2 regions of the Clostridium sp. TJA032 genome follow, and region 2 is predicted to be linked to the other one. Evidence: predicted binding sites of a transcription regulator. Region 2 holds the regulator's gene; the other holds the start of a gene.
What was found. Region 2 encodes NrdR, which represses ribonucleotide reductase genes. Its sites were predicted from a motif close to CACNANATNTNGTG; they were not measured.

Region 1: AC4FRL_RS09705 (anaerobic ribonucleoside triphosphate reductase) is a predicted target of NrdR. The motif match lies at 4,854-4,867, and genes of this name have one in related genera.

What each region holds. Positions count from the first base shown of each region.
Region 1 covers NZ_JBZEFB010000004.1:52,018-64,634, reverse strand. The annotation lists gene AC4FRL_RS09735 (YhfM domain-containing protein) at 1-829, shown strand, start outside; gene AC4FRL_RS09730 (Mrp/NBP35 family ATP-binding protein) at 851-1,705, shown strand; gene AC4FRL_RS09725 (ferredoxin) at 1,822-2,010, shown strand; gene AC4FRL_RS09720 (PadR family transcriptional regulator) at 2,055-2,495, opposite strand; gene AC4FRL_RS09715 (DegV family protein) at 2,498-3,343, opposite strand; gene AC4FRL_RS09710 (DUF3048 domain-containing protein) at 3,558-4,625, opposite strand; gene AC4FRL_RS09705 (anaerobic ribonucleoside triphosphate reductase) at 4,885-7,002, shown strand; purine riboswitch at 7,116-7,215, shown strand; gene add (adenosine deaminase) at 7,271-8,266, shown strand; gene AC4FRL_RS09695 (MATE family efflux transporter) at 8,647-10,035, shown strand; gene AC4FRL_RS09690 (HD domain-containing protein) at 10,088-10,696, opposite strand; gene nrdG (anaerobic ribonucleoside-triphosphate reductase activating protein) at 10,802-11,311, shown strand; gene AC4FRL_RS09680 (YcxB family protein) at 11,427-11,978, shown strand; gene AC4FRL_RS09675 (leucyl aminopeptidase) at 12,110-12,617, shown strand, end outside.
Region 2 covers NZ_JBZEFB010000001.1:1,067,111-1,079,727, forward strand. The annotation lists gene AC4FRL_RS04890 (DUF512 domain-containing protein) at 1-1,009, opposite strand, end outside; gene AC4FRL_RS04895 (HAMP domain-containing sensor histidine kinase) at 1,235-2,950, opposite strand; gene pgeF (peptidoglycan editing factor PgeF) at 2,964-3,668, opposite strand; gene nrdR (transcriptional regulator NrdR) at 3,806-4,255, opposite strand; gene AC4FRL_RS04910 (YlmC/YmxH family sporulation protein) at 4,317-4,589, opposite strand; gene sigG (RNA polymerase sporulation sigma factor SigG) at 4,709-5,482, opposite strand; gene sigE (RNA polymerase sporulation sigma factor SigE) at 5,557-6,264, opposite strand; gene spoIIGA (sigma-E processing peptidase SpoIIGA) at 6,280-7,086, opposite strand; gene ftsZ (cell division protein FtsZ) at 7,416-8,564, opposite strand; gene AC4FRL_RS04935 (cell division FtsA domain-containing protein) at 8,578-9,816, opposite strand; gene AC4FRL_RS04940 (type IV pilus twitching motility protein PilT) at 9,894-10,946, opposite strand; gene sigK (RNA polymerase sporulation sigma factor SigK) at 11,124-11,825, opposite strand; gene AC4FRL_RS04950 (penicillin-binding transpeptidase domain-containing protein) at 11,892-12,617, opposite strand, start outside.

The DNA of each region.
Region 1 (12,617 bases), on a different contig from region 2:
GAAAGTTATTCTAGTAGTACTTTGTTTAATAATAGGAATAGGTATTGTTGGATACTTAGCTAAAAATATAGGTGCAAAATTTATTGGAAATAATAACAATAATTTTGAATATATAAAGGACAATAAAGTTGATAAGATAGTTATTCAAAGTACAAGAGATTCAGGTTTTAGATTTTTAGTAAAAGAAAAATCGGTAATAGATAACATATACAATATGCTATCTAAAGCTGAAGTGGTTAGTAAGAAAACTGACTTACCTCCAGATTATATTTTTGAAATTCATGTTGGTGATGAAGTAAAGAAATTTTACTACGTAACAGGAGTTAAGAGTAATGGAGAGGGAAATTTTTATGATGATGAGAATTTTTATAGAATTTCTAAAAGGTTAGATAACTATTTAATGCAAAATATGCAAGCTATAAGAAAACCTAGAGCTTTTGATGAGATATATTATGATTCAATCCTTGAAGTAATAAAGAAAGAAAAGGATGAACTTAATAAAGATAATGCTAAAGTCGGAATAGATATACTTGTTGATAGAGATTGTACAAAGTACATGTTATCATCAGATATTGAAAATTTTGAAAAACAAGTGAAAAAAATAGTTCCAAATTCTTCAATAATGAACCACAATAGAGATGACTTTGATATAATAGTTACTGTAAGAAATTATGGTTACACATCTACTCAATTTAGAACTATAGTAACCATTGAAAACAGAATAACTCATTCAGAGAAAAAGTTCTATGTAGACGGAGTTTATAAAAACTCTTGGGATATAAATGTTTATGACAGTTGGAAAGATGTTGAAAAGGAATGGGATAGATAAACAGAATGGAGGATTTTTCTTATGGGAAGTTGTGCAAGTTGTGCAAATAAAGACAAATGTAGTTCAGCTAGTAAAAATGGAGGATGTAGTTCTTCAGTACCAGCAAAATTAGGAACTAACTATGGAAATATTAAAAATGTTATAGGTGTTATAAGTGGTAAAGGTGGAGTTGGTAAATCAACTGTTACTGGGATATTAGCAACTCAATTAGCTAAAAAAGGATATAAAGTTGGAGTTTTAGATGCTGATATAACAGGACCATCAATGCCAAGATTCTTTGGAATAAATGAAAAAAGAGCAGATATAGTTGCTATGGATAAAGAGGGAACACAAGTTAAATTTATCCCTGTTAAAACTAAATTAGGTATTAAGGTAATATCTATGAACTTACTTATGGAAGTTGAAGATGACCCAGTTATATGGAGAGGTCCAATGGTTACTGGAGTTTTAAATCAAATGTTTAAAGATACTGAGTGGGAAGAATTAGATTATTTATTAATCGATATGCCACCAGGAACTAGTGATATTACTTTAACAGTAATGCAAACATTCCCTATAAAGGAATTAATAATAGTTTCAACACCACAAGATATGGTATCTATGATAGTTAAGAAATTAGTTACTATGGCACATAAAATGAATGTAGATGTAAGAGGTGTAGTTGAAAACATGGCTTACATTGAATGTGAATGTGGTAAAAAGATGAAAGTATTTAGTAAAAAATCTTCAGAGGAGCATGCTGAGTATTTAGGATTACCTCTAATAGGAGAGTTACCAATAAACTTAGATTTAACAGAAGCCTTAGAAAATGGTACTGCAGAAGAATATGTAGCTGAAAATCCATTATATTCTTTAATTTTTGAAGGTTTATATTAATAAGATAAAAGAAGCAAAAGAAATAACTTTTGCTTCTTTTTTATTTTATATTGTAATATAAATTAAATTTTAGGGAATAATAATATTGTTAATACAAATTTTAAGGAGGAAAAATAATGAAAGCTAATGTAGATAAAGATACATGCATTGGATGTGGATTATGTCCAACAATTGCACCAGAAGTTTTTGATATGGATGATGACGGAAAGGCTCATGCAATTGTTGATGAAGTTCCTGAAAATAGTAAAGAAGCTGCTAAAGAAGCAGAAGAAAGTTGTCCTGTTGCAGCTATATCTGTTGAATAATATTAAAAAAAGATTCTAAAGGAAAATATCCTTTAGAATCTTTTTTAATTATAGAGTTGAGAATATATTATTTCAAAAACCTCAAGAGCTTCTTTAATCTTAGGTTTTAATAAATATTTTTTTTCTTCAAACTCTTTAAAGCCTTCCTCTGTCAAAGAATAAACTTTTTGTGTTTTTTTTACAGGGTCATCCCATGAACCTCTTATAAAACCTTGCTTTTCTAATTTCTTTAGTAAAGGATAAATTCCTCCTGTACTTGGAAACCAAAGACCGTGAGTTTGTTCACCAATTTTTTGAGCTAAATCATTTCCGTTAGTAGGATTAATGCTTAAAATATATAAAGCATATATAGGAAGTAAACCTTTGGTGAAAACTTGTCCTACAGCATCTTTTTCCTTTTGAACTTTTTTTAAATTAGCAATTTGTTTTTTATATTCATTATAAAGACGTTTTTCTTCAGCTTTAATAAACTCATCATCATACATAGTTAAATTTCCTTTTGAATTGAAACTCCAACCATTCCAGGACCAGCATGAACTCCCATAGCTGCTCCTATATCTCTTAATTGCGCATTTAATAAGTTAGGATGTGAACTAATAGAATCAAGTATTTGTTTAGCTTCTTCCTGTGCCATACCATTTAGTATAGCTACGCTACATTTACTTTTATCAAGATGTTCTAAAATTATACTTGTAAGTTTTTTTAGAGATTGCTTTCTACCTCTTGCCTTAGCCACAGTAGCATAAGCCCCATCTTCATCTACTGATATTATAGGTTTTAAATTAAGCAAATCTCCAACAGTACCAGCCACTTTACCAATTCTTCCACCTCTTCTTAAATATTCTAAGGTGCTAAGAGTGTAGTATCCTGTAGTAGATTCTCTTATTTCCTTAAGATTTTCAACAATGTCATAGAAGGTTGCACCTTCATTAAGAAGTTCACAAGCTTTTATAACTATTGAACCTAAAGGATAACCGATTATTTTACTATCATATAAGTAGGATTCAAAAGCACTACGTTCTTCAATAACAAGTCTAGCTGCATTAAAGGTACCAGATAGTGAACTTGAAATAAAAATACCTATTATATGAGTATAACCTTCTTTTTCTAGCTCATCTAAAAGTGAATTTACATAGTCAGGACTACAAAGAGAAGTTGTTGGAACTTCTTTGTGTAAATTTTCATAAACATCATTTGGTTTTATGTCAAAAATATCGTTATATTCTCTGTCTTTATATATTATTTTTAATGGTAATATATTTAATTTGTAATTTGTAATTTCATCTATAGTTAAGTCGCAAGAGCTGTCAGTTATTATAGCGATTTTTTGCATTTATATTATGCCCCCAATCTATTTATACTTAATTCTTAATAAGTAAATGTTTATATATATAACTAGAAATTAGTTATCTTTATTTGCATTATATATCAATACTGATATCATTATCAATATTGATAATAGTACAAAGAAAGAACAATCTGTTAACAATATATAAAAATTAAGAGTTTTTAAAGAAAACGGTTTACTTATAAACTTAATATTAGGTTTACTTAAAAATTATATTAGAATTTTTATCTACAATATTCCAAATAGTATTTCCTCTAGATAAATAAATTATTTCTCCATTTTGGTTTTTTAATATGGTTTTACTTTCAGGAGATTTTTTCTCCCAAGTTATATTTTCAACTCTTCCATTAGAAATAACATATCCCTTTCCACTTCCATTTAAGTTTACATTTATATGTATATTATCTTTTTGAAGAGACATATCTGTTATTTGTATTACAATATTTTTAAATTTTAGTGGGGAATTGTTATTTTTATCTATTGATAATTCTTCATCCATATATTTTTCGTAAAAGCCATCTACATATTTATAAGAGGTTTTATAGTAATCACTTAAATTTAATATAATTTCAGAAGCGTATTTAGAAGAAGTTAAAAGTGCATTATCTTTGAATTTTAATAAGTTATCTTTGGAATAATTAAGGTTTTTATTTAGAATAAATTTTCTTATGTTATCAGAGGAAGTGTATAGGTTATGGGGAGCTTTTCTAGTTTTATCTCTCCAAAAAGCAGAGCCATTTTTGATTTCGTTTATGCTATTTAAGGATTCGTTTTTTGATATTTCATCTAATGCTTCAAAACTACCTCCACAATGAGCAAAAGGAAGATTATATTCTTTAGCAATTTCTAAAAAATAAGGTCTAACACTTCTTACAGGACCTATGACTTTAGGAGAATTTTCAAAAAATATTGCTAAAAATCTAGGTATTCCTGCTTCTGCCATTGTTTCATATATAATATCTGCTTCAGATAAACCACTTTGAGGTCTTGATTCTTTAGAATTTTCAACTATACACATAAAGGGTATTTCATTTAATTGTGATTCTTTTAAGATATTTCCTGTGTAGGGGTTAAATGTTTTTAGAGATACTTCGTTTTCGTAATTAATATCTTCAATAGAATTTTTATTTGTTAAGAGTTTTGGGTTTAGATTTTTCAAAGCCTCTGTATTTTTATAGACTTTTGTAGGCATAATTAAATTTCCAAAAACTATACCAAAAATTATACTAAGTATTATTTCTGATACAATAATTAAGGTCTTTTTCATGTATAATCCTCCATTTCATTATTTTTCATAAATTTATTATGTTACATAATATGGAATATTATTCATCTTATGGGCATGAAAATAATAACATTTTGTTAATGTCAACTAAAGAAAAAATGAATATATGCTAAGAAAAAGAAGGAAAGAGGGAGATAACAAGTATTATTTTTGTTATAAGTATCTTTTGAAATTAGCATAAGTATTAATAGTAGAGTATAATTGTTCAAGTACAAGATATAGTGGAGTGGAGGAATTGAAAATGCTACATGTTGTGAAAAGGGACGGTAGAGAATCAAGATTTAATGCGGATAAAATAGCAAATGCAATAAAGAGAGCAGCTAATGAGGTTGGTATTGCAGTAAGGGAAAGCCAAGTTTTAGATACTATACAAAAGGTAATTAATTATATTGAGATGTCAGGAAAGACAAAGGTAACTGTTGAGGAAATTCAAGTTTTAGTAGAAAAGGCTTTAGTGGATAATGGTTTTAACCAAGTAGCAACAGCATATAAGGCATATAGAACTGAAAGAACCAAGGTTAGAGAGATAAAATCAGATTTAATGAAAGCTATAAGTAAAATCGGAGTAGAAACAGATAGAGATAATGCAAATGTAGGAAATAACTTCTCATCAAAACTTTTAAGAATAGCTTCTGAGTCTAACAAATGGTATAACTTAGCTACTATGCCTAAGGAATTAGCAAAGGCTCATGAAAATGGAGATGTGTATTATCATGATTTAGATAGTTATAATTTAACTACTAATTGCTTACACATACCAACAGGAGAGCTTTTACAAAGTGGATTTAATACAGGATACGGAACTATTAATGCACCAAGAAGAATAGAAACAGCAGCTGAATTATCATGTATTTTATTACAATCAACTCAAAATGATATGTTTGGAGGACAATCACATCCAGACTTTGATAATGATATGAGTGTTTTTGTAGAACCTACAAGACAAGAAATAAAAGAAGAATATATAGCTTTAGGTTTAGAAGGCTCTAAGTTAGATGAACTAGTAGAGAAAAAGTTAAGAGAGAGAATACATCAAGCAATGCAAGGAGTTGTGTATAATTTAAATACTATGCACTCAAGAGCAGGTTCACAGGTTCCTTTTAGTTCATTAAACTTAGGTATTCCTTATAATAAAGATGCTGCCTTAGTTTGTGAAATATTTTTACTTGAATATGAAAAAGGATTAGGTAAAGGAGAACAACCAATTTTCCCTAATATAATATTTAGAGTAAAAGAAGGTGTAAATAGAGAAGTAGAGGATCCATATTTTTATTTATATAAATTAGCTTGTAGAGTAGCAGCTAAAAGAATGAATCCAACTTTCATGAATATCGATGCGGACTTTAATAAAGAATTTTATGATAAAGGCTATATGCCAGCTACTATGGGATGTAGAACTTATCTTATGAAAAATGTTAATGGAGAGCCAGGTTGTAAGGGTAGAGGTAATATTGCTCCTACTACTATAAATCTTCCTAGACTTGGAATATTAGCAAAGAGAGATATTGATAAATTTTTTGAATTATTAGATGATAGATTAAGAATAGTTAAAGAATCTTTAATGCATAGATATGGTGTTCTTAAAAATTTAAAGGTTAAAGACTTACCTTTTGTTGCAGGGCAAGGGCTTATGAGAGGTTCTGAAAACTTAGGACCAGATGATTCAATAGAACCAATTTTAAAACAAGGTACTTGGGGAATTGGATTTATAGGTCTTGCAGAAACTTTAATAGCATTAACAGGAAAGCATCATGGTGAAGATGAATTTTCAAGAGAGCTAGGAATAAAAATAGTTGAAAGAATAAGAGAATACTGTGACATTTTAACTGATGAAACTAAACTAAATTGGAGTTGTTATGCAACACCAGCTGAAGGGTTATCAGGTAAATTTATAAAACAAGATAAGAAAGCTTTTGGAATAATTAGCGGTGTAACAGATAAAGATTACTATACAAATAGTTATCATGTTCCTGTATATTGTCCTATATCAATAAAAAATAAAATTGATATAGAAGCACCTTATCATAAATTATGTAATGGTGGACATATAAGTTATATAGAAGTTGATGATTGTCCAAATGAAGAAACTATAATGAAAATAATAAACTATGCTTATAAAGAAACTAATATAAGTTATATGGGAATTAATTTTCATATAAGATATTGTAAAAATTGTGGAACATACCTTCACAATAATGAATGTAAGTGTAATAATTGTGGAAGCCAAGATATACAAGGAATATCAAGAGTTACAGGATATTTAAGTCTTGATGAAAGATTTGGCCCTGGAAAATATGAGGAAAGAGAAGAAAGACGTTCTCATTTAGAAGGGAATAAAAAGGCTTATCATTGTGTTTAGCTTATAAATTCTACTTAAGTTTTATATAGAATATGCAATATATTATAAATATATTGCATATTTTTTATTTTATTAAAATAATTATATTGACTATAATTTTTTATATGGTAAAATATAAAAAAATAATTTTGCTTCGTATAACTCTAAGAATAGGGCTTAGAGGTTTCTACCAAGAACCGAGAATTCTTGATTACGAAGAGAGCTTTTGCTTTCTTCGTAATCAAGAATTTTTTTTATAAATAAAGTTGAAATAAGGGAGGATATATTAATGGACTTAATTAATTTACCAAAAATTGAACTACATTGTCATTTAGATGGTTCAATAAGAGTAGATACAGCCATTGCATTAGCGAAAGAAGAAGGAATTGAATTAGAAAGTTATGATTATGAGAGTTTTAAGGGATATTTATCTGTTAATGAAGAATGCTCTTCTTTAGCTGAATATCTTAAAAAATTTGATATTCCCATAAAGATATTGCAAAAATCTAAAAACTTAGAAAGAGTTGCCTTTGAACTTATGGAGGATGCTAGTAAAGAAAATATAAAATATATAGAAATAAGATTTGCACCTTTACTTCACATTAGGCAAGGATTAAGTCAAAAAGAAGTAATAGAGAGTATTTTAAGAGGCATTAAAAAAGCAGAAGAAATTTATGACATAAAGGGAAATTTAATTTTATCTTGTTTAAGACATCATTCTATTGATAGTGTTTATGAGGTTATTAATGCAGGAAAAGATTTTTTAGATAAAGGTGTGGTTGCTATAGATTTAGCAGGTTGTGAGATTGAAGATTTTGTTAAGCCTTATGAGAAGGCTATAAATTTTGCTAGAAGTTTAGGATATAGAGTTACTATACATGCAGGAGAAACTGGTTTTGGGAAAAATGTAAGAGATGCTATTGAGATTTTAAAGGCAGAAAGAATAGGACATGGTTTATTTATTTTTAATGATGCAGAGGCTTATAAATTAGTAAAAGAAAAAGGAATAGTATTAGAGATGTGTCCAAAGAGCAATATTGACACAAAAGGAGTTGAAAGTTATTCACAACATCCTTTTTATAATTATCATAAAGATGATATAAAGCTTAATTTAAGCACAGATAATAGAACAGTATCAGACATTACTCTTTTAGAAGAATATAATAATTTACATAAAACTTTTAAAATGAACTTAGAAGATTATAAAAAAATTTATTTAAATAGTATTGAGGCTTCTTTTTGTAATGAGGATATAAAAAGAAAGTTAAGAACATATATAAATTAAAAAAACAATCCACAGGAAATAAAAAATTATTTGCCTGTGGATTATTTTTTTTATTCAACAACTGTGGATATTTTTCAAGAAAAATTTATGTGGATAAATTTCCTTGAATGTATTATTGAGTGTAATTGGTGTACTCTCACTAAAAAATTAGTGGGATGTACATTATACAATAGAATGTATCTAAAATTCCAGTATATTTTTGATAATTTTATAATTTTTCTGTAGAAAAATTTAAAAAAGCATGAATAAGAGCTTAATACTATTGACTAATAAGTAAATTTATTAGAAAATTAATACGGTTTAAAAGCAGATGGGCGGCTAAATACTACCCATTTGCTTTTATTTTTTTATTTATAAAGAAGTGGGGGATTTAGATTTATATGAAAGCATTTAAAAACAAAGATTTTTTAATGACTATGACTAAATTAGCTATTCCTATAACTATTCAAAGTTTTATAACTTCATCTTTAAATTTAGTAGATAATTTAATGGTTGGAAAGTTGGGAGAAGAATCTATAGCTTCAGTAGGACTTGCTAATCAATATGTATTTATTTTTACTTTATGTATAATGGGAATAAATGCAGGTGCTAGTGTTTTTATGTCTCAATTTTGGGGTAAAAAAGATGTGAAAAATATCAAAAAAGTTTTAGGGTTAGATATATCAATAGGATTTATAGTATCAAGTATTTTTGCTTTAGGTGCAGGAATTTTTTCTTATGAGATAATGAAAATTTTATCTAATGATATAAATGTTATAGAATTGGGCTCTAATTATTTAAAAGTTGTTGCTATAAGTTGTATATTTACAAATTTTACTCAAGCATATTCATCAGCTTTAAGAAGTACAGAACAGCCAAAGGTTCCAATGTATGCAAGTATAGTAGGAGTTTTAATAAATGCATTTTTAAATTGGGTATTTATTTTTGGAAATTTAGGTTTTGAAGCTAAGGGCGTAGGAGGAGCTGCTTTTGCAACAACTATTGCAAGACTTATAGAAATGATATTTATAATTTCATTTGTATACTTAAAAAATAATAAAGTTGCATCTAATTTAAAAGAGCTTACATCCTTTGATTTTAATTTTGTAAAAATATATTTTAAGACTTCATGGTCAGTAATTGCTAATGAAATAATATGGTCTTTAGGAATGACTGCATATTCTATAGCTTATGCAAGAATAGGGACAAATGCTGTGGCAAGTATGCAAATTGCTACAACTTTAAATAATATGTTTATGGTTTTCTTGATAGGCTTAGCAACTGCATCTTCTATTATGATAGGAAACAAAATAGGTTCTAACGAGGAGAAAACTGCAAAATTATATGCAAAGGATATTGCAGTTATTTCCGTATTAATAGGATTTATATTAGGAGTTATTATATATATAACAGCACCTTTAGTTTTAACTCCTTTTAATGTTAGTAGTGAAACTTATTTAGATACTGTTAAAGTTTTAAGAGTAATAGCAATATTCTTTACTATAAGAGCCTTTAATATGGTTATGATAGTTGGAGTATTTAGAGGTGGTGGAGATACTACATATTCTATGTTAGTTCAATGTGGTACCATTTGGTTATATGCTGTTCCTATAGCATTTTTAGGCGCTACTGTTTTCTCATTACCTGTTTATGGAGTTTACTTCTTAATTTGTACAGAAGAATTTTTAAAAATTATATTTGAATTAGCAAGATTAAAATCAGGAAAATGGATAAAAAATGTTATTGGTGATATAGAAAATGAAGAGAAAAATTCCTTGATAACTGTGTAAATACAAAAATCTATATTAATAGAATATGTTCTATTAATATAGATTTTTTATTTTAAATAACTATTTTATCAGAGGTTAAGTTTGTCTTTTTTGACATTATACTAAGAAATTTATTACTATTTAAAAGGAATTTATCATAATTTTCTTTTTTAAAATCTTCGCTTCCTAAGCTTATGCAAAAAGATAATAAAGCTACATCAAAAATGTTAGTAGTATCAATTAAATCTATTATGCTATAGGAAATTCTATTAACTATAAATAAAGGTGCATTTTGGTGCTTTACTAAAGATATTATTTCATTAGTTAAATAACTATCATTTATGTATTCTCTAAGTATTCTTCTTGTAATTTCTCCACCTATTTTAGGGTGTATTGAGTTTAATGTTTTTGATTTACCAATATTGTGAAAAAATGCAGCTAACATAAAAGCTTTAGGGTTACTAGATAAAGCTTTGAATTTTGTAGCAATATCCACTACATTTAATGTATGGGACCAAGGGTTAAGTTTTTCGATTTGATTTTCCTCATTAATTTGGTTGAAAATATTAAAGGAAGAATTTTTAAAAGATTCTTCATTTTTAATTTGTTCTAAAAATTTTGATGGATTTTTATCCTCTAATAAATGTTTTTCTATTTCTAAAAATAAGTTTTTATTAGTCATTTTGTACCCCCTAATTATTACTTATTTTAAGGATTAACAATAGTTAACATTTTTAAACAAATAAATTAAAAAAAATAATCATATACATAAATAGGAGGTATTTTTATGAGTAATACTATTAGATTATCAGGTATAGCTTATGAAAGTTTAGTAAATGGACCAGGTATAAGAAGAGTTTTTTTCTCACAAGGATGTAAACATAATTGTAAGGGATGTTTTAATCCAGATACTCATGACTTTAATGGTGGGGAAGAAAAGGATATGGATTATTTAATAGAAGATTTATCTAAAAATCCATTTATAGAAGGAGTAACTTTTAGTGGAGGAGACCCTTTAGAACAAGCTAGTAAATTTATTTATATTGCTAAGGCAGCAAGAAAATTAGGATTAAATATTTGGAGTTATACAGGATATAGATTTGAATATTTATTAGAAAACGCTAATGATATTAACAAGTGGAGAGAGTACTTAGAAAATATTGATGTTTTAGTTGATGGAAAGTTTGACATAAATAAAAAAGAGGAAGGGCTTAAATTTAGAGGTTCTTCAAATCAAAGAATAATAGATGTTAAAGAAAGTCTAAAGGAAGGAAAAGTTATAGAATTGGACTTTTAATAAATTTAATTGTAATATGTTCATAATAGTTTATCTAAAAAAGCTGTGGTAAAATTATTTATATAAATTTTGGAAATAGTTGATATTAAATGCTTAAGGGGAGTAGAAAGCGAATATGTTAGAATTTATTTTAAATAAAAATGAATTTGTAAGTTGTAGAAAAGATTTTATAATTAGAGAATTTTTCTTTTGGATTTTCTTTGAAATCATAGGTGCAATATTTGTATTATTAATGTCTATGGTTTTTATTAAGGCAAGCGATAATTTAAATAACAGCTTTTATATTATAACTTTAATGATTTGGCTAGTTTTTTCAATTATATGCAATGTTAAAAATAAAAAAATAATGGAACATAATATACAAGAGAAAGTTGAATTCTTAGAAAAAAGGGACATGTTTGGAAATTGTAAAATTGAAGTTTTAAGTGATGGGATAAGAATTCAATATAATGAAGGAAAGGTAGAGAGAATATATCCTTGGAAGATAATAAGGGAGGTATTTTCTTTTAAAGGAAACATATACTTTTTTATATCCTCAATTGATTATATTTCAATTCCAAAAGAGGCTTTTTATAGTAAGAGAGAACGTATTTCTTTTTTAAACAAAATAAATAGTGATAGAAATAAAGTTAGAGAACGTATATTATCTATCATAGGATTAGCATAAGCTTAACTTTTTAGTTAAGCTTTTTTTATTATTTTAGTAATTTAAGTCACATATTTTAGTTTTAATTAGGTATATATTAAATGTAGATTATAAATTATAAGTATTAATAATTTTAAGAGAGGTGGATAATAATGTATAAATATTTAGTTAAAAAATTAAAGTGTAAGTGTATAGATGTAGAAGCATTAGTAATACCTTATTTTGAAGGAAAAACTAATATAACTAATGAAGAAGTAAGTAAAAGAGTAGAGCTTTTAAATAAAAAAGGACAATTTAAAGGTGCTTATGGAGAGATATTTAATATAACTACAACTGCTGATGGTGAATTACAAGATGTTATTTTATTAGGTCTTGGAAAAGAAGAGGAAATAAGCAAAGAAAAAATTAGAAGAGCTTTTGGAAAAGCTTCAAAGGAAATAAAAAGATTAAAAAGCAAAAGTGTTTTTATAAGAGTTGAATTTCCAGAAAGCATAGGATTAGAAAATACATTAAAGGCTATGGTTGAAGGATTAAATTTAGGTGCATATTCCTTTGATAAATATAAGAGTGATAAAAAAGAAGATTATGAAGTTACAATTCATATAGGAGGACATAACATAAAGAAAGATGAAGTAGAGTTTTGTGAAAAAGTTATTGATG
Region 2 (12,617 bases):
AACAAACCTTATCTAGTTCATTAAAACCAGAAGTTCCTGTAATAAGAGTAAATTTACCTTTACCTGTTTTTGTTAATTTATCTTTTATATCTACAGCCATAGTTTCTCTTAAAAGTCTTATCATTCCTACGCCATCTTCTAATTGTTCATATCCGCCATAGAATTCTTCCCCTGGAACATCTTCTCCAGCCATAACGTAAAATTCATCTGATAATCTTATAAAAGGACTTCCTGTTTCTTTTATGTATTTCTCTTGAAGAACTCTAATTCTATCTAGCTCCTCTTTAGCAGTTTCTTTATTAAATATTTCAAGGTCTGCTAAACCCTCTCTAAATTTTGTTATTCCAATTGGAACAGCAGCAACATTTTCAATAGAAGGACGTAATTTGTATAAGTCTTCTACAGTTCTTACTAACTCATCCCCATTATTTATTCCTGGCATAACAACTATTTGAGCATTTACAGTTATTCCTGCCTTAGCTAACTTTTCTAATCTTTCATATACATTCCCTGCAAATCTATTGTTTAGAATTTTTTTTCTAAGCTCTGGATTAGTTGTATGTACTGATACATTAATAGGACTTATTCTATATTTTATAATTCTATCAATATCTTCATCTTTCATATTTGTTAAAGTAACGAAGTTACCTTGTAAAAAAGAAAGTCTTGAATCATCATCTTTAAAATATAAAGTTTTTCTCATTCCCTTTGGTAATTGATCTATGAAGCAAAATATGCATTTATTTGTACAACTTTTGGCTTTATCTAATATGGCTTCTTCAAATTCCACCCCTAAATCTTCACCATATTCTTTCTCTATCTCAAAAGCCCAAACTTCTTTATTAGTCTTTAATAATTCAACTTCAACATATTCATCTGCTAATAAAAATCTATAATCAAGTATATCTTCAACCTTAGTACCGTTTATGCTTAATAGTATATCTCCCTTTTCAAAACCTAACTCCTCACCAATTCCTCCTGGTAAGACTTTAGCAATTCTACTTTTCATACGCTTCACTCCTATTTTAGTACTATCTATGTTATATTACCTTAATTAAATAATGTAGTCAACTTAAATAAGCTCCTACATATTTATAGTATTTATCATAGCTTATTATAAGATTAATTATTAACCTTTTAAAATTGCTTTAAACTAAAATTATTAAATATTAAAAGTAATTTCTAAAATTTTTAGAAATTACTTTTAAATTTCAAATTATCTTTATTTTAAGCTTTATAAATTTATAGGTATCTTTATTATAATCTTAGTTCCAACGCCTAATTTACTTTTTACATTTATTTCTCCATCAAAAAGTTTAACTATATGCTTAACTATAGCAAGGCCTAATCCTGTTCCTCCACTTTCTCTGCTTCTTGCCTTATCAACCCTATAAAATCTTTCAAATATTCTAGGCAAATCTTCTTTGCTTATTCCAATTCCATTATCTTCAACTATTAAAATTAAATCCATATCCTTTTTATATGTTTTAACCTTAACAAGTCCTCCACTTTCTGTATATTTAATTGAATTGCTTATAAGGTTTAAAAGCATCTGTTTAAACTTATCCTTATCCCCCATAAGAAGACAGTTACTTTTAGTGTCTAAAAATATTTCTACTCCTTTTTTCTTTCCTTGGTCATTTAAAAGAGTATATACTTTTTCGACTTCATTATCTACATTAAATTCTTCTAAAACAGTACTTCTTTTTTGTTCTATTTCATAAAGACATAATATATCTTCTAAAAGTCTTGCCAATCTATCAGATTCTTCATCTATTATACTTAAAAATTTATTTCTAGTTTCATCATCATCTACATATCTTAAAGTTTCTGCAAAACCTTTAATGGAAGTTAGAGGAGTTTTAAGTTCATGGGATATATTAGCCACAAATTGACTTCTCATATTTTCTAGCTTTTTAATGTCTGTAATATCTTGTATAACAACTACTGTTCCTATTATTTCTGGCTCATTTATTATACTTGCTTTTCTTATTTTTAATATTTTATAGTCATTATTATAATTTATCTCAATTTCAACTCTATCTTTATCACTAAAAAAAGCTTTTAAAACTTCCTCATCTTTTATATAATCTAATAATTTATTTCCAATGATTTCTCCACTTATACCAAAGATTTTTTTAGCATAAGGATTTATCATTAAAACATTCATTTCTCTATCAAAGGCTATAACTCCACTTCCCATACTTTTTAATATTGCCTCTAATCCATTTTGCTTACTTTTATATCTTTCTATAGTTATTTCTAATTCTTCAGCCATATGATTGAAACTTTTACATAAACTTTGAATTTCATCATCCTTTGAATTTATTTTTACTCTTTTATGAAAATTGCCACTTGCAATAGTTGAAGTTAACTTTTCTAATTCCTTTAAAGGATTTAAAATTATGTTAGTTATTTTTACTGTTAAAAGTAAAGATACAATTAAAGATAAAATAACCCCAATTAATAAATAATTACTATTTACTCCATCTAATATTTTGGCATTTTTAACAGCTATTGAAGTTCTAACAATAGAACCATCTCTTAATCGTAATGCACTATATATCATATTTTGATGAAGGTCATCACTATATCTTACACTACTTCCAGAACCACTTTTCATAGCTTCTTCTATTTCTTTCTTTTTTAAATAATTATCATCTTTAGGACTACCTTTCTTATAAGTATCAAAAATAACCTTTCCCTCTTTACTTATATAAGTGATTCTTATATTTTTCATATCACTATTTGAAGCTATCTGTTGCAATTCACTTTTAATGTTTTTATTATTATTCTCAAGTAAAAGTGCAATAACATTGTTATATTCATTTAAAATATTTTTAGAACCTTCTAAATACTTATGATTAGAAATTACTAAATAAACTGAGGTCATTACAGCTAAAAAGAAAGTTATGATTAAAGTAGTAAAAATAATAATTCTTTTTTTCATCTAAAGAACCACCTTACTTTATAAATAAGAAAGAAAATAATCTTCCTGCTTGTTCATTCTTTTCTCTATAGCTATGCATTTTAAAATTCTTATCGCAATAAGTACATATATCTAAGGAATTTATATTACTCTTTTTTACAAATCCTTCCAATTGAACTTCTATACACTTTTTAAGATTTAATTTTCTATTTAAAGCTACCTCTTCTCCAAATTTTTCTCTAAACTTATCTGCTAATTCAAGACTTACCTCATAACAACATTCCATTACATGGGGTCCTATTAAAAGTTTAATATTATTACATTCATACTCTTCTTTCATATATTCACAAGTTTTTTTAGCTATTTCATTATAAGTTCCCTTCCATCCACTATGAATAGCTGCTATAACATTTTTTTCTTTATCATAGGCTATTAAAGGAAGACAATCTGCTGTAAACACCCCTATAATAGTATTTTTTTCCTTTGTAACAATAGCATCACAATCTACATCACCTTTAAAATCTTTTAAAGTTGCATCTATAAACTTATCACTATGAATTTGATTTACGTAAACAACCTTCTTTACATTAAATATATCCTTTAAATCTTCTAAATTCTTTTTCCCTTCTTTATCTTCTTTTTTATAATTAATATTATTTAAAGCAGTAGAAAATCTAACTTCTATATCTCCATCCTTAAAAAATATAAATTCTTTATTACCAATTAATTCTCTTTTCATATTTTCACCTCAACAAAATTATATCAAAGTTTATTTTACCATATTATCACATTTATAATATTTATTAAATTAAAAGCAAGTTAAATTATTTAAACAAAGGGCTACTTTAAAGAATTTTCTTTAAAGTAGCCCTTAAATTATTTCATTAAACTTTTTATTTCTTCCATAAAGGTATTAATATCTTTAAATTGTCTATATACAGAAGCAAATCTTACATATGAAACTTCGTCTATTTCCTTAAGCCTCTCCATTATCATTTCACCTATGTAATTAGACTTTATTTCTACCATCATTTTATTACTTATGTTTCGCTCAATATCTAATGCAATTTCTTCTATTTGAGCTCTAGAAACTGGCCTTTTTTGACAGGCTTTTATTAACCCACTTATAATTTTTTCTTTATTAAAACTCTCTCTACTTAAATCTTTTTTTATAACAAGAATAGGAATATCTTCTACCTTTTCATAAGTTGTGTATCTTTTAGAACATTTTAAACATTCTCTTCTTCTTCTAATTGCATTGTAATCTTCTGCAGATCTAGAATCCACAACTTTACTTTCTTCATAAGAACAGTAAGGACATCTCATTTTAAAATCCACGCCTTTCTCTAAGTTGTAATAATATTATACCCTCTTTTTATTCTAATTTCTATATATATTTTTGAACATCTAGTATATTTTTCCCTTTTGAATCTATAAGTATAACATCAACTCCAACCTTATAAACATCAGACCATTCTATTTCTATATCCTCTGACTTGCTAAAAAAAGATGTTTTTTCTCCTGGAATTATAATGGATAATATTCTACTATCATCACAATCTATTTTAATATCTGATATTAAACCTAATTTCTTTCCTTCACTTAAATCTATAACTTCCATAGCTCTTAAATTATTCAATGAAAATAAATTTTCTTCCATTAAAAACTCCTCCTAAAAATTAATTCCTATAATTAATTTATATGTTTTAAATTTACTTTTATTAATTAATAAACATAAAATTTCTTTAAAATAAAAAATAGAGCTCAAAACTTTGAGCTCTATACATACTTCCTCATATGCTTTAATGCTATTTTTTCCAACCTTGAAACTTGTGCTTGAGATATTCCAATCTCTTCTGCTACTTCCATTTGAGTTCTTCCATTAAAAAACCTTAAATTTAATATAAGTTTTTCTCTATCATTTAACTTTTTCATGGCTTCTTTTATAGATATATTCTCAAGCCAACTGTCATCTTGATTTTTTGAATCACTTATTTGATCCATTACATATATAGCGTCACCACCATCATGATAAATAGGTTCAAACAATGAAACAGGATCTTGAATTGCATCTAAAGCAAAAACAACATCCTCCCTAGGAATTTTAAGCTCCTTTGCTATTTGAGATACAGTAGGCTCTTTATTATTTTCATTTACTAGCTTATCCCTTACAAGCAAAGCTTTATAAGCTATATCTCTTAATGACCTACTTACTCTTATGGTATTGTTATCTCTTAAATACCTTCTTATTTCCCCTATTATCATAGGAACAGCATAAGTTGAAAATTTAACATTTTGTGATAAATCAAAGTTATCTATAGATTTCATAAGGCCTATACAACCAACTTGAAACAAATCATCTACATTTTCGCCTCTATTATTAAATCTTTGAATTACGCTAAGTACTAGTCTCAGATTCCCCTTAATAAATTTCTCTCTAGCACCTTTATCGCCTTTTTGCATTTGTAGTAATAATTCTTTCATTTCTTTTTCTTTTAAAACTGGTAATTTAGCCGTATTGACTCCACATATTTCTACTTTATTTATCATCATAATTGAAATCAACCCCTTTGAAGTAATTCCCTTCCGCATTTTAATTATTACCTTTAGAGGTTAATTTTATACTATTAAATCATCTTGTTAATTTCTTTCTTTAACCTTTTTATTATTTTTTTCTCTAATCTTGAGATATAAGATTGAGAAATTCCTAGCATATCAGCAACTTCTTTTTGAGTTTTTTCTTTATATCCACATAGTCCAAATCTTAATTCAACAATTTCCTTTTCCCTATTTGAAAGATTTTTCATAGCTGTAAAAAGTAATTCTTTATCAACTTCATCTTCTATTAAATTATAAACAGTATCTTCCTCTGTCCCTAATATATCTGAAAGTAAAAGTTCATTTCCATCCCAATCTATATTTAATGGCTCATAAAAAGAAACCTCTGCTTTAACCTTACTGTTTCTTCTTAAATACATAAGAATTTCATTTTCTATACATCTTGATGCATATGTTGCAAGTTTTATTTTCTTTTCAGGATTAAAGGTATTTACAGCCTTTATAAGTCCAATTGTTCCTACAGAAATTAAATCTTCAACACCTACTCCTGTATTTTCAAACTTTCTAGCAATATAAACAACTAGTCTTAAATTTCTTTCAATTAAAATACTTCTAATTGCTTCATCCTTATCCCCTAGCTTACTAACTAATTCTTCTTCCTCTTCTTTACTAAGAGGAGCTGGAAGTACATCATTTCCACCTACATAATAAATAGGCTCTACCATAATATCTAATTTAGTAAATAACTTATTTAGTAAAAGTCTTATATTTAACATAACCTAATCACACCCCTATATAATTCCTCTAGATAATAAAGCTTCATACTCTCCCTCTTTGCTTAACTTATTATCACAAAAACATAAAACAGCATCTCTTGTAATAACTTTTCCATCAATATCACAAAGCTTTATATCATCAAATTTAACCCCTTGCATATATCCAGAACTTCCATCTATAACTTTATATGGTATTTTAAATTTATCTCTTCCTTTTAGGTTTATTTCTTTAAATATTTCTCTTTCGACTATTATCACAGGTAATAATGTTGCAGGTTCTACAAGACCATTGCCTGTATCTAAAAAGGCCTTAATATTAACAACTTCAGAATTTACATTTATACTTAAATCGTATATAAAATTATTTATAATTGCTCTATTTTTAAAGTAATTCATAACTACACTAAATAATATATAACTTATAATAACTGAAAATATAATTGATTTAGTTGAATAATCTAAAATAAAAAAAGATTTAGAAATCTCATACTTATTTTCCATTAATGCGAACATAAAGCATACTCCACAAAAAGCAAAGGTTATAAGTAAAAAAGTTATATATCTTTTTATTATTGTCTTTAAATTTCTTTTTTCCAAAATTATGGTAACCATAATTAAAGAAAAAAGCATTTTTAAAGGAAGACTTGTAAGTATATTTAAACTTGGTATAAAAACAAATACAGTATAAATAGCTCCTAAAAACGCTGCTAATATTATTTTCCTGTAAACTATTTTATCTTTTAAAGTTTGTAAAGTTAAATATAATAGAAAAAAGTTAATTAAAAAATTTTCTAATATAACAATATCAACATATACAGTCATAACTAAACTCACTCCTACTTATAATTATAAAGCTTATCTCTCTAAAATTTTGTCATTATATATTGCATATGCATATTTTCTCTCGTGCTTTTTTTTAATATTTCTACAATTTTCTACTATATATATTTTTTTTAATATTACAATTATTTTTTTCATGTCTATTGTTGTAATGAAAATGTATTCATTAAATATAAGTTCACTCTTTATCTATTTTATTTAAAAAAAATTTTCTTTTTAAAATTAAATTTATAAAAATTAATCTATATAAATATAAAAAATAAAAGCACTTATAGTAATTTTACTATAAGTGCTTTTTGGATTTAAAAATATTATCTTCTTCCTCTTCTTAAGAACATTGGTATTTCTAAATCATCACTATATCTATCTTCTTCTTTAGGTTGTGAAGATGGAGCAACTTCTTTTTCTATTACTCTCTCTTCTACCCTTTCAGTTACAATTTCTCTTTGAGGCTTACTCTCTGTAGAATTAGAAACTCCTTGAGCTCCCATACCCATTCTTTGACGTTCTTTTTCAAAACCAGTTGCTATAACAGTTATTCTTATTTCATCTTTTAAAGACTCATCAATAACTGTACCAAATATTATGTTAGCATCTGGATCTGCAGCTTCTTGTACTATTTCTGCCGCTTCATTTATCTCTAGTAATCCTAATTCAGAATCTCCAGTTACGTTTAATAAAACTCCAGTAGCTCCAACTATTGAAGTTTCTAATAATGGAGATGATATAGCTTCTCTTGCAGCATCTTGTGCTCTTGTTTCACCTTTACCATATCCAACTCCCATATGAGCTAAACCTTTGTCTAACATAACGGCTCTAACATCTGCAAAGTCTAAGTTTATTAATCCAGGATTAGTTATAAGGTCTGATATACCTTGTACACCTTGTCTTAAAACATCATCAGCTTTCTTAAAAGATTCTAACAAAGTAGTTTTCTTATCTACCATTGATAAAAGTCTTTCATTTGGTATAGTAACTAATGTATCAACCTTTTCTTTTAAATTTGCAATTCCCATCTCTGCATGAGTCATTCTTCTTCTACCCTCAAATGGGAAAGGTTTAGTAACTATACCTACTGTTAATATTCCCATAGACTTAGCTATCTCAGCAACTACTGGTGCTGCTCCTGTACCAGTACCACCGCCCATTCCAGCAGTTATAAATACCATATCAGCTCCTGATATAGCCTCTGTTATTTCATCTCTACTTTCTTCAGCAGCTTTTTTCCCTATTTCTGGATTTGCTCCTGCACCTAGTCCCTTTGTAAGTTTATCCCCGATTTGAATTTTATTTTGAGCATGCGATAATGTTAAGGCTTGTTTATCTGTATTTATAGCAATAAATTCAACATCTCTTAATCCTTCTTGAATCATCCTATTAACAGCGTTTCCGCCTCCGCCTCCACATCCGATTACCTTAATATTAGTAAATGATTGTATATCTACATCAAAATCTAACAAACTAATTCCTCCTTTAAAAAAGCTCCTCTAAGAACGCCATTATTTTGGAAAGCCCTCTCTTCTTTACACTTTTATTTTCACTTTTATTTTCTTTATCAAACGTTACCTTTCTTCCTGAAAGCAACTCTTCATCACATATTAATTTTAACCTATCATATACCTCTTTAACAATACTAATTGCATTAATTATTGAAGAATTGTCAAATAAAAATTGCTTTTTAGTGAAAATTCTTACATCCTTATCAGTTATATACTCTATTCTTTCCTTAATATGTTCATAATAACTAATTCCATCACCAGTTAATATTATCATATCTGTAGTATTTAGAATATCCCCTTCTATCATTTTTTTATTAACTAATTCTACCATCTCACTTAATCTTGCATCTATAATATCATGAATTAAATAGGTATCTAATATGTGCTCCTCAAAGGAAATGTTATTATAATCCTTTCTAATACTATAATATTTTGAAGAATATTTCAATTTTAATCTTTCTGCTTCTTCTTCTGATATAGATAGACAAATAGCTAAATCTTTACTTATATTTCTACCACCTAAAGGTATGTAGTCTATAAATTTTAGTGTATTTCCCTTATATCCATAAATTTGAGTTTCTTCTGCCCCAACATCTATAATAGCAACATTAGAAGCTTCTGTTTTTTCATTTAAAAATATATTTTTAAAACCAAAACCTAAGGATATTGTTCCTAAAACTTCATACCCAGCTTCTAAAACAACTTTTTTTAATGCACTTATTTTTTCCTTTGGTGCAATAATTAAATCTTCATTAATTTCTATTCTCTCTACTTTAAAACCTATAGGATTTTCAATAAATCCGAATTCTTCTGCATAAAAAGAATTTATAGCACTATCTGCTACACACTCTTCCTCTGGAATTTTTAAAGTTCTACCTTCTATATAAGCTTCCTCTATATTTTCTTTAAAAACTAAAGAGTCTTCATTATCTGTATAAGAATATCCTTTGTTTTCAACCATTTTACAATCTTTATTTTTTAAAGACAAGTAAATTCCTTGAATCTTAACTCCTACCTTTTCTTCAAGTTCCTTTAGACATTCTTTTATGGTTTTTATAACCTCTTCTTCTTCTATGATTTTACCTTTAGATACACCATTTAAATCTTTTACTACAAAATCTAATACTTCAAATTCTTCATTTTCATTCTCCCCTGCTAAAACTGCGCAAAGGTTTCTGTTTCCAATATCTAGACCCACTATGTTTTTAGACATTTTTTCTATGTGTACCTCCCTATCTAAAAATTGTGCTAATATATATATTCTATTAGAACTTAAAATTCCCTCTATAATTAATACATCAATAATCGACTTAAAATCTCTTTATCTACAGAAGCATTTAAAGCAGTTTCCTTAGTTATTATACCTTCTTTATACAATCTTGCTAAGTCTATATCCATTGTTTTCATACCATATTTGCTTCCAGTTTGCATAGCTGACTCTATTTGATGAGTTTTTCCTTCTCTTATTAAATTTTTTATAGCTGGAGTTGCTACCATTATCTCTAAAGCAGCTGTTCTATCCCCTTCAACTGTTTCTACTAGTTGTTGAGATATTATAGCTTGCAAAACAGATGATAATTGTATTTTTATCTGTTCTTGCTGATGTGGCGGAAACACATCTACTATTCTATCTATTGTCTTAGAAGCACCTAATGTATGAACAGTAGAAAATACTAAATGTCCAGTTTCTGCTGCTGTTATAGCTGTAGAAATTGTTTCTAAATCTCTCATTTCTCCAATTAAAATAACATCTGGGTCCTCTCTTAAAGCTGCTTTTAAGGCACTTTTATAACTTAAAGTATCTTTTCCAATCTCTCTTTGATTTACAATAGATTTATTATGTTTATGAAGAAACTCTATAGGGTCTTCTATAGTTATTATATGAGATTCTCTAGTTTTATTTATTTCATTTATTAAAGCAGCTAAGGTTGTACTTTTTCCACTTCCTGTAGGACCAGTTACTAAAACAAGACCTCTTTTTAATTTACATATATCTTTTAAAATACTAGGATATCCTAATTTATCTAAAGTTGGCATAGATGAAGAAATAACTCTTATAGCTAAAGCCGTGCTATTTCTTTGCTTATATATGTTAACTCTAAATCTTCCACTACCATGTATTGAATAAGAGGTATCAAATTCTCCTATTTCATAATATTTATTATACTCTTCTTTTAAAATTTCTTTTGCGTAGGTTTCTGTATCCTCAGGAGACAGTATCTTATCTCCTAACCTTATTAATTTACCATTAACTTTTATTATAGGAGAAATACCTACTGTTAAATGCAAATCAGATGCACCTTCTTTAATTGTTAATTTTAAAAGTTCTTCTAAGCTTTGCATAAATCTCCTCCTAAACTAATTCTTAATAAATAATTTGTTCATTTCAAAAGAAATGAACAAATTATTTATAAAAGAACATACCTTTTTATTGTATAATAAATATTATAAACCATATAATATATCAATTCCATAAATTTATAAAACTTATTTATTTTTATACATTTTCTTAAACTTCAATTAATATTTAAATTCCTTATTTAATTTTTTCAAAGCCTTTTTTTCTATTCTTGACACATAAGACCTAGAAATTCCTAAAATACTAGCTATTTCTCTTTGTGTTTTTATTTCTCCATCTAAAAGACCATATCTCATTTCAATTATATTTTTTTCTCTTTCTGTTAAAACTTCACACATTTTTTTATATAAAGCTTTAAGTTGTAATGCATTTTCAACGGATTCTAGAACTGAATCTGAATCACTACTTAAAATATCAATATAAAGAATTTCATTTCCTTCCTTATCAATACCTACAGGGTCTTGGAGAAAAACTTCTGCCTTTGTTTTTTTACTATTTCTAAAAAACATAAGTATTTCATTTTCTATACATTTTGCTGCATAGGTAGCTAATCTTATTCCTTTATTCATATCAAAGGAATCTATAGCTTTTATTAATCCTATACTTCCTATAGATATTAAATCATCTATATCCTTTGCATTTTGATAATTTGATGAAAATTTTTTAACTACATGGGCAACTAATCGTAAATTCCTTTCAACTAATACTCTTTTTGCCTCAAGGTCCCCATCTTTTAATTTTTTTAGATAAAATTTTTCTTCCTCTTCATTTAAAGGCTTTGGAAAAGTTGAGTTTCCTGTTACATAACCAGTTAAAAATATTTTACTACCAATCAATTCTAATAAGTATTGTAACATGAACATTTTGTTCCCCCTACTAATGCTTATTATAATAATATGAAATGATGGTTTAAAATATTGCCAATTTTTTTATTTTTTCGTAAGTTCCAAAACTATATCTCTAAAAATAGGTCCTGCTGTATTTCCTCCTCCTGCTTTCCTATCTTCATAAACATTTTTTATATTAGGAACCATAACTCCTAAGGTATAATATTTTCCTTCCTTTTCAAAATAACCTAAAAACCATCCATGAAGTTCATTTCCTGAAGTTTCAGCAGTACCTGTTTTTGCTCCTACCTCAACGCCTTCAATTTTTGCAATATTAGCAGTTCCCTCAGTAACTGTTGACCTCATAAGATTTTTCAAAGAATTTGCTGTATCTTTAGATATAACTTCTCTTTTTTCCTCTTTAAAAACTTTTTTAATTTCTCCCTTTCTATTTTCAAGGTTTTTTACTATATATGGCTTTACATAATATCCATCATTTACTATAGGAGCTATAATTCCTGCCATTTGTATTAAATTACTCTGCATAGATTGTCCTATAGATAAATTTGTTATGCTTACATTTTCAGGAACATACCCCTTACTTTCCATGCCAGTTCTTTCGTCTAAACCTAAAACAGGAGAAAAAACTCCTTGTTCTTTAGAAAATTCTAAAAGATTTTTTGTTCCAACCTTAGCTCCTAATCTTGAAAAAACATCATTACAAGAAACCTCAAAGGCTTTTTTTATGCTTATGGTACCATGGATTTTTTCTTTTTTACAAACAAGACCATCGCATCTTAATTCATCTAAAATATCTATTCCCTCTTT